DNA from 3 places in the Brevibacterium aurantiacum genome. Region 2 is predicted to be linked to each of the others. Evidence: riboswitches for the same ligand, from Rfam matches in the RefSeq annotation. Region 2 holds a riboswitch; each other region holds the start of a gene.
What was found. Region 2 has a riboswitch for thiamine pyrophosphate ahead of thiC (phosphomethylpyrimidine synthase ThiC). Riboswitches for the same ligand answer to the same signal wherever they lie in the genome.

Region 1 (2,263 bases), 1.4 Mb from region 2:
CCTCGCGGACGGTATCGGCGACGCTGCGTCCAGCTTCGCGGCACTGTGCCGAATCGGTGACGAGGTAGAGCCGAGCGTCGATTCCGGCCAGGCGGGTGTTCGCCTCGGGAGACGAGGCGCTCATGACTGTGCTCCGTCGATCGCCTCGGCGTCGATCGCACTTGATTCGACCCTGTCTGATTCGACGTGGACCCCGGCCAGATCATCACCCGTGATCGTGTGCAGCGCATCGAGGAAGTTCACGGAGAAGCTGCCGGGTCCGCGTGCACCCTCGGCGGCGGTCTCACCGGCGACCTTGAAGTGAGCGTGGGCTGCGACCACGGCCTCGAACCTCGCCGAGGCGGTCGTTGCGCCCACGAGATACGCGGCGGTGACTGCGCCGAGAGAGCATCCGGTGCCGATGACCAGCGGCATAAAGGAGTGTCCCCCATCGAGGCGGGCGACATGGTCGGCCCCGTCGAAGTGAGCGACGATCGCGTCCTTGGGACCTGAGACGGCAACGATTGCTCCGGTGGACTTGGCCAGTTCGGCCGCGGCCGGAATCACCGCATCAACCTCGTCGGTGGAGTCCACTCCCCGACCACCCAGGCCCACTCCGGCCAGTGCCGCGATCTCGGAGGCGTTGCCACGGATGGCAGTGGGTGAAGAGTTCGCCGCGCGACGGATTCGTGTGGTCCGGAAGTCGACCGCCCCAATGCTCACCGGGTCGAGGACCCACGGCTTGGAGTCTGCATTGGCTGCGTCGATGGCGGCGTCAGCGGCAAGGAACTGCTGATTCGTGGCGGTGCCGAAGTTGACCAGCAGTCCGCTGGAGATGCGCGTGAACTGTGCGGCATCGGCCTCGTGGTCGAGCATCGCCGGGGCGGCACCGACGGCCAGGAGCACGTTGGCGCTGAATTGCTGCACAACGGTGTTCGTGATGCATTGGATGAGTGGATTGCTCGCACGCAGTCGTGCATTGGCAGAACGCAGGTCGAAGTCAACCATGACGATCCCTTCGCTAGTATGGCCCAGATCAGGTTCGATGGGTGTTCTCTCAGCCTCACGCGATCAACGTCAGGCACCCCATGTCATTGCCCACGACTGTATCAGCACGTCTGAAGTTGGGCGAAGCGGCAACGCTGAGGAGCGCGAGCGGAAACCTGAGAAGGGCAAACCGGAACCCGGGCCCACCTCGGCGCCTATATGCCAACACATCGAGCGGACCACTGATCATCGAGGGCACCAGTTGCAACTGGTACTTTCGACGCTCAGTGGTCCGCTCGATGAGCTTGCTTGGCGAGAGGGCGACCGGCGCTAACCGTGACCCTCGCTAACCCCGACGTTCGCTAACCCCGTCCGACGTACCTTTGTCCGCGGCGGCTCAGTGCGTCGATGACGACGGCCGTGAGCAGGACGAGCGCGGTGATGATCTGCTGTGCATCGGAGTTGAAGCCGATGAGGTAGAGACCGTTGTTGATCGCACCGACGACCAGGGCACCGAGTACGGCTGCCCAGGCTGTACCGCGACCACCGAAGAGCGAGGTGCCCCCGATGACCGCTGCGGCGATCGCGTTGAGCAGGTCCTGTGTGCTCACCAGCGTCGATCCCGCGTTGGTCGTCACACCGGTCTTGATGAAGCCGAACAATGCGGCCAGCACACCGGCGGCCATGAACACGCTGATGCGCACCCAAGTCACCCGAATGCCCGCACGTCTGGCGGCTTCGACCTTGCCGCCGACCGCGTAGATCGAGCGCCCGTACTTGGTCTTGCGCAGCACCAGATCGATGACGATCGCGATGACGATCATGAGGAAGAACGGCATCGCCAGACCGAAGTCCTGGTTGACCAGGATGAGGAACCCGAACACGACGACGGTGAGGATGGCAATGCGCACGATCACCGAGGTCCAGCTGGGACTGTCGAGTCCCTCGTTGTGACGGCGCAGCTTCGAGTAGATGATCCCCGCACCGAAGCCGATGACGGCGACTGCCCCGAATACGTAGGCCCAGATCGCCGGGAAGTAGAAGCTCGCAAAGTCGAAGGCGAAGGTGTCGGCCATCGACAGGTTCTTCTGCACGCCCAGAGTGGTCAACGTCAGCCCAGTGAACGCCAGCAACCCTGCCAAAGTGACCACGAAGGCCGGTATCCCGACCACCGCGAAGAACCAGCCCTGGATCGCGCCGACGACGAGACCCAATACCAGCATGATGACCAGTGCGATCAGAGGCGGAACCCCTTGCCTGACCACCAACACACCCAGCAGTGAGGCGGAGAGCCCAC
Region 2 (2,263 bases):
CGATCTCTGTTGCCCCGATCGCCGAGGTGATGTGGTCGTATCCCGGCGCAATGTCGGTCACCAGCGGACCCAAGGTGTAGAAGGGAGCGCCGTGACACAGTTCCTGCTGGCGTTCGACGTTCTCCCGCACGAGGTGGAGTGGAATGTGCCCGGGCCCTTCGACCATCACCTGGACGTCGTGGGTCCACGCGCGCTCGGTCAGCTCGGCCAAGGTGTCGAGCTCGGCGAACTGGGCGGCATCGTTGGCGTCGGCGATGGAGCCTGGGCGTAGTCCGTCGCCCAGGGAGAAGGCGACATCGTACTGGGCGAAGATCTCGCAGAGCTCGTCGAAGTGGGTGTAGAGGAAGTTCTCCTTGTGGTGGGCCAGGCACCAGCCGGCCATGATCGAACCACCGCGCGAGACCATGCCCGTCACCCGATCGGCAGTGAGTGGGACGTAGCGCAGGAGCACTCCCGCGTGGACGGTCATGTAGTCAACGCCCTGCTCGCACTGCTCGATGACGGTGTCGCGGTAGATCTCCCAGGTCAGCGCGTTCGCATCGCCGTCGACCTTCTCGAGTGCCTGGTAGATCGGGACGGTGCCGATGGGGATCGGGGAGTTGCGGATGATCCACTCGCGGGTGGTGTGGATGTCGTTGCCGGTGGAGAGGTCCATGAGGGTGTCGGCACCCCACTTCGCGGCCCACTGGAGTTTGGTGACCTCCTCGGCGATGGAGCTGGTGACCGCCGAGTTGCCGATGTTCGCGTTGATCTTGACGAGGAAGGCCTTGCCGATGATCATCGGTTCGGATTCGGGATGGTTGATGTTGTTGGGGATGATCGCGCGTCCGGCGGCGAGCTCGGAGCGGACGAGTTCGACATCGCACTGTTCGCGCAGCGCCACGAAGCGCATCTCCGGGGTGATGATTCCCTGCCGGGCGTAGTGCATCTGAGTCACCGTGCGGCCGGCCTTGGCTCGACGCGGAACCGGCTTGCGGCCCTGCCACTGCTGGGAGGGAGCGCCGCGGCGCACGGCGGCTCGGCCGTCATCGGCGATGAGATGTCCGCGCGCCTCATACGTTTCGGTGTCGACGCGCGAGTCGATCCAGGGGAAGCGCAGCGCAGGCAGACCCTGCTCAGGGATGCTGCCGGGACCGGAGGTGCGGTAGACGTGGACGGGCTCATTTGGCCGAGAGTTCGAGTCGTCGAGTTCGATGCGCGTGACAGGCACGCGGATTCCGTGCTCGGCGTCCTCGATCCACGCCTGCGAGTGGGTCGCGTACTGTTCGGTGGAGAAGGCGTCTGGGTGCTCCTCGGTGGAGAACGTGTCCGGGTGCTCCTCGGCCGAGGAGACAGCGGTGGTGTGGTCGGTTGTTTCAGGGGTGAATGCAGTCATCTGCAGTCCTCACTTCCTACGCCGGTATCAACCGGATCAGGTTCTACGGTCTCAGGCGGTTTCAGCCTGATCTCAGCCTCTTCAGAAGGCTCCCGTGGGGTCGTGCAACTTCTATCACGCCCAGCGGCGCCGGGACAAACCCGCAGTGCCGCGCAGACACCTCGAACTGAGGCGCTGACCTGGGAATTCAGTTAAGAATAATCCGCTGTCAGTGAGCGGGCGAGGCGCCCCGATCGACGATGCGCGGCCGGTGCGTCGCGATCGACGCTGAGTGTTCGGTGCGTCGCGATCGACGGTGAGGGGTCGGTGCGACTCGATCATCGCCGCGGTCGAAAAAGTCGTCAAGGGCGACGAGTTTTTCGACCGCGGCGATGATCGAGAGCAGTTCTTCGCACGAAGCGACCACTCGTTTCGCCGAAAGGTCCGGCTGTCGAGGCTCCGACTGCCGAAGCGTCCGGCCGGCTGGCGAAGTGAGCGGTGGCCGAGGCGCTCGGCGGGCGAAGCGCTGGGCCGCCGAGGCACCCAACTCAGGCACCCAACTCAGGCACCCCGCGTCCGCCCCGCGGCCGGCCGGCTGCCGAGGCGTCCCGATCGACGATGCGCGGCCGGAGCGCCCCGATCGACGCTGAGTGGCCGGTGTGCCGCGCGGCTACGCGCCCTGCAGGAAGGTCGTCGCTGCGGCCCCGAGGGCCACGACGTCGCTGATGGCGACCATTTCGCGCGCCGAGTGCATCGAGTACAGTGCCGGTCCCACATCGACGGTGGTCATGCCCAGGCGGGTCGCGGTCAGCGGGCCGATCGTCGACCCGCAGGGCATCGCATTGTTCGACACGAAGTTCTGGTACTCGACCCCGGCCGCCGCGCAGGCCTGTGACCAGGCCGCGGTGC
Region 3 (2,263 bases), 240 kb from region 2:
ATCCACGAGGAGGACACAGTTCTGCGGCAGGTCGAGCTGTGCGGGTAAAACGGTCACGTCGGCATCAACATCCCAGAACGATGGAACCACCGATGCTCCCTGTCTGAACGGAATGACGACGGATCGGATGAAGGCTTCGTAGTCATAAGAGTCCCGGTAGAAGGAATCGGGCCCACGACCATTGGTGTATCTGACCGAGCGGGGATGGTGGAATCCGTCGATGCTCAGCGACGCAACCGGGCGAAGCCCGTCCTGGGCTGCCAGTTGGACCAATTCCTCGGCGAGGACGCTCTTGTCCGCTCCATCGAGGCCGTCAATGGCCACGAGGCTGCGCCCACCGGCAGCGGACTCTCGCACTTGCGAGAGCAGTCGGCAGAGCACTGCGGCGCGAGTGCCGTCTCCGTTGGTGTTCGGCATCTCACCCCTGCACATACGCCTCATCGAAGAAGGCCAACTCCAATTCGACCGCTCGGTGCCAGATGCGCGACAACCTGTCTCGCACCGCGGCGGATTCCGCGTCCTCGCCAGTGGGGAAGACTCGCTCGAGTTCGTCGATGAGGAACTGCACCCACGCCCGGAAATCCTCACCACGGTGCAATTCGATCCACCCGGAATGGACTCGGCGTACAGGCATCGGTTCCGAGCGCTCGCCCCAATCGAGGTAGAGCCATTCGGCGATGACGAGCACGACCAGCAGGTCCGCGTAGGACGCCGAGTCGACGGCTTCGTACATGAGGTCACGGAAGCCCTCAGTCGGCCCAGTCAGCTGGGGGTCAGCGTAGTCGGTGGCAGGGACACCCACCTCGGCGAAGGCCGTGAGGAAATACGAATCCTCGTCGGCTTCGAGGAACCCGAGCTGTTTGGCAAACCGCAGCTTCGGCCCTACGGCATCGCCATAGGCAACGCATGCGCCGAGCATCGAGAGAAACGATTCGAAGAACTGGTAATCCTGGATCAGGTACTTCCTCATCACGGAGTCGTCGACCGTGCCGGCAAACAGTTCGGTGACGAATCTATGCCCGACCGCGGCCTCCCAAGCGGAAGACGCCTCCGCTCTCAGCGCCGCAACAGGCCCTCCTGGGGTCAGCCGAATGCTGCTGATCGTGTGTTTCGTGTCGACATCGCTCATCGGTGTCACTCCTCACTTCCTCCGCCGGTGCTTACCGGATCAGGTTCGAAGGGTCTGCTTGCGCACTCTCAGCGTCAGTCTTCTGGCGCTCCCCTGTGGTGTTTCGAGCCTAGCATCGGCGGCGCGTAGACTCACGACCATGGCTATCGCAAAGCAGCCCGTCATCGTCATCGATGCTCCCGACGCCGGTGAACTCGCGGAATTCTACGGAAAACTCCTCGACTGGCAGGTCAGAGTCGATGACGATGGCACCTGGGCAGAGATCACATCCGAATCCTGGCCCCCGATCTGCTTCCAGCAGGTTGAGGACTACCACGCACCCAGCTGGCCGGGGCAGTCCCACCCGCAGCAGATGCACATCGATGTCGTCGTCGATGACCTCGACGTCGCCGAGGCTGCCGTGGTCGAACTCGGTGCAGGGAAAGCCGTCGACCAGCCGGGGGACACCTTCCGCGTCTTCCTCGACCCGGCAGGCCATCCGTTCTGTCTCGTCCTGAACTGACGTTCTCACCAGCAGCCTCGAGCTGAGTCGAGACTAGAGTGATCACATGCACGTGATCACCTCTTTCGACGACCTCGAACCGGTTCCGTGGGCCAATGGGGCAGGGGAGGCGACCGAGCTCGTCTCACTCATCCAGTCCCAGGCTCTGACCCCGAACCTTCGACGCTGGCGCCTGAGTATTGCGCGATTGGACCGTCCTGCTGCGTTCTCGCCGCTGCCGGGCTTGGCGCGGACCTTCCTCCCCATCGGCGCCGAGGTGGCCCTTGAGATCGATGGACAGGTGCACTCAGTGACGCCGGCAGCGCCGGTGAAATTCCGTGGGGAGCAGAACGTCTCCCTCAGCAGTCTGGAAGAGCCGTGCTTCGCGCTCAACCTCATGGTCGAGACGGATGACCAGGCCACCTCGGAACAAAATGCCCTACAGATGACGACACAATTCACCGGTTCGGCGCTGTTCGCAGTCACCTTGGAATCGGGCCCCGGATACCCGAAATTCCAGCTGCTGGAACTCGAGCAGACGAACGTACTTCCGGGCCACCTCGGCGTGGCCATTCTGCACTGAAAAACGGGGCGTCGTGGGCGCCCGTTTTGGACCTGCGAATATCCTGCAAAGCGCCTGTCCTGTGCGTCAC

Region 1: another riboswitch for thiamine pyrophosphate. It lies ahead of thiM (hydroxyethylthiazole kinase); the one in region 2 lies ahead of thiC (phosphomethylpyrimidine synthase ThiC).
Region 3: another riboswitch for thiamine pyrophosphate. It lies ahead of CXR25_RS03290 (TenA family protein); the one in region 2 lies ahead of thiC (phosphomethylpyrimidine synthase ThiC).

The regions. Positions count from the first base shown of each region.
Region 1 is NZ_CP025333.1:3,128,602-3,130,864, forward strand. It holds gene thiE (thiamine phosphate synthase) at 1-124, opposite strand, end outside; gene thiM (hydroxyethylthiazole kinase) at 121-987, opposite strand; TPP riboswitch at 975-1,078, opposite strand; gene CXR25_RS14490 (sugar ABC transporter permease) at 1,329-2,263, opposite strand, start outside.
Region 2 is NZ_CP025333.1:482,517-484,779, forward strand. It holds gene thiC (phosphomethylpyrimidine synthase ThiC) at 1-1,375, opposite strand, end outside; TPP riboswitch at 1,371-1,480, opposite strand; gene CXR25_RS18750 (hypothetical protein) at 1,584-1,781, opposite strand; gene CXR25_RS02185 (M18 family aminopeptidase) at 2,025-2,263, opposite strand, start outside.
Region 3 is NZ_CP025333.1:724,229-726,491, forward strand. It holds gene CXR25_RS03285 (nucleoside/nucleotide kinase family protein) at 1-417, opposite strand, end outside; gene CXR25_RS03290 (TenA family protein) at 419-1,129, opposite strand; TPP riboswitch at 1,129-1,234, opposite strand; gene CXR25_RS03295 (VOC family protein) at 1,269-1,631, shown strand; gene CXR25_RS03300 (HutD family protein) at 1,678-2,193, shown strand.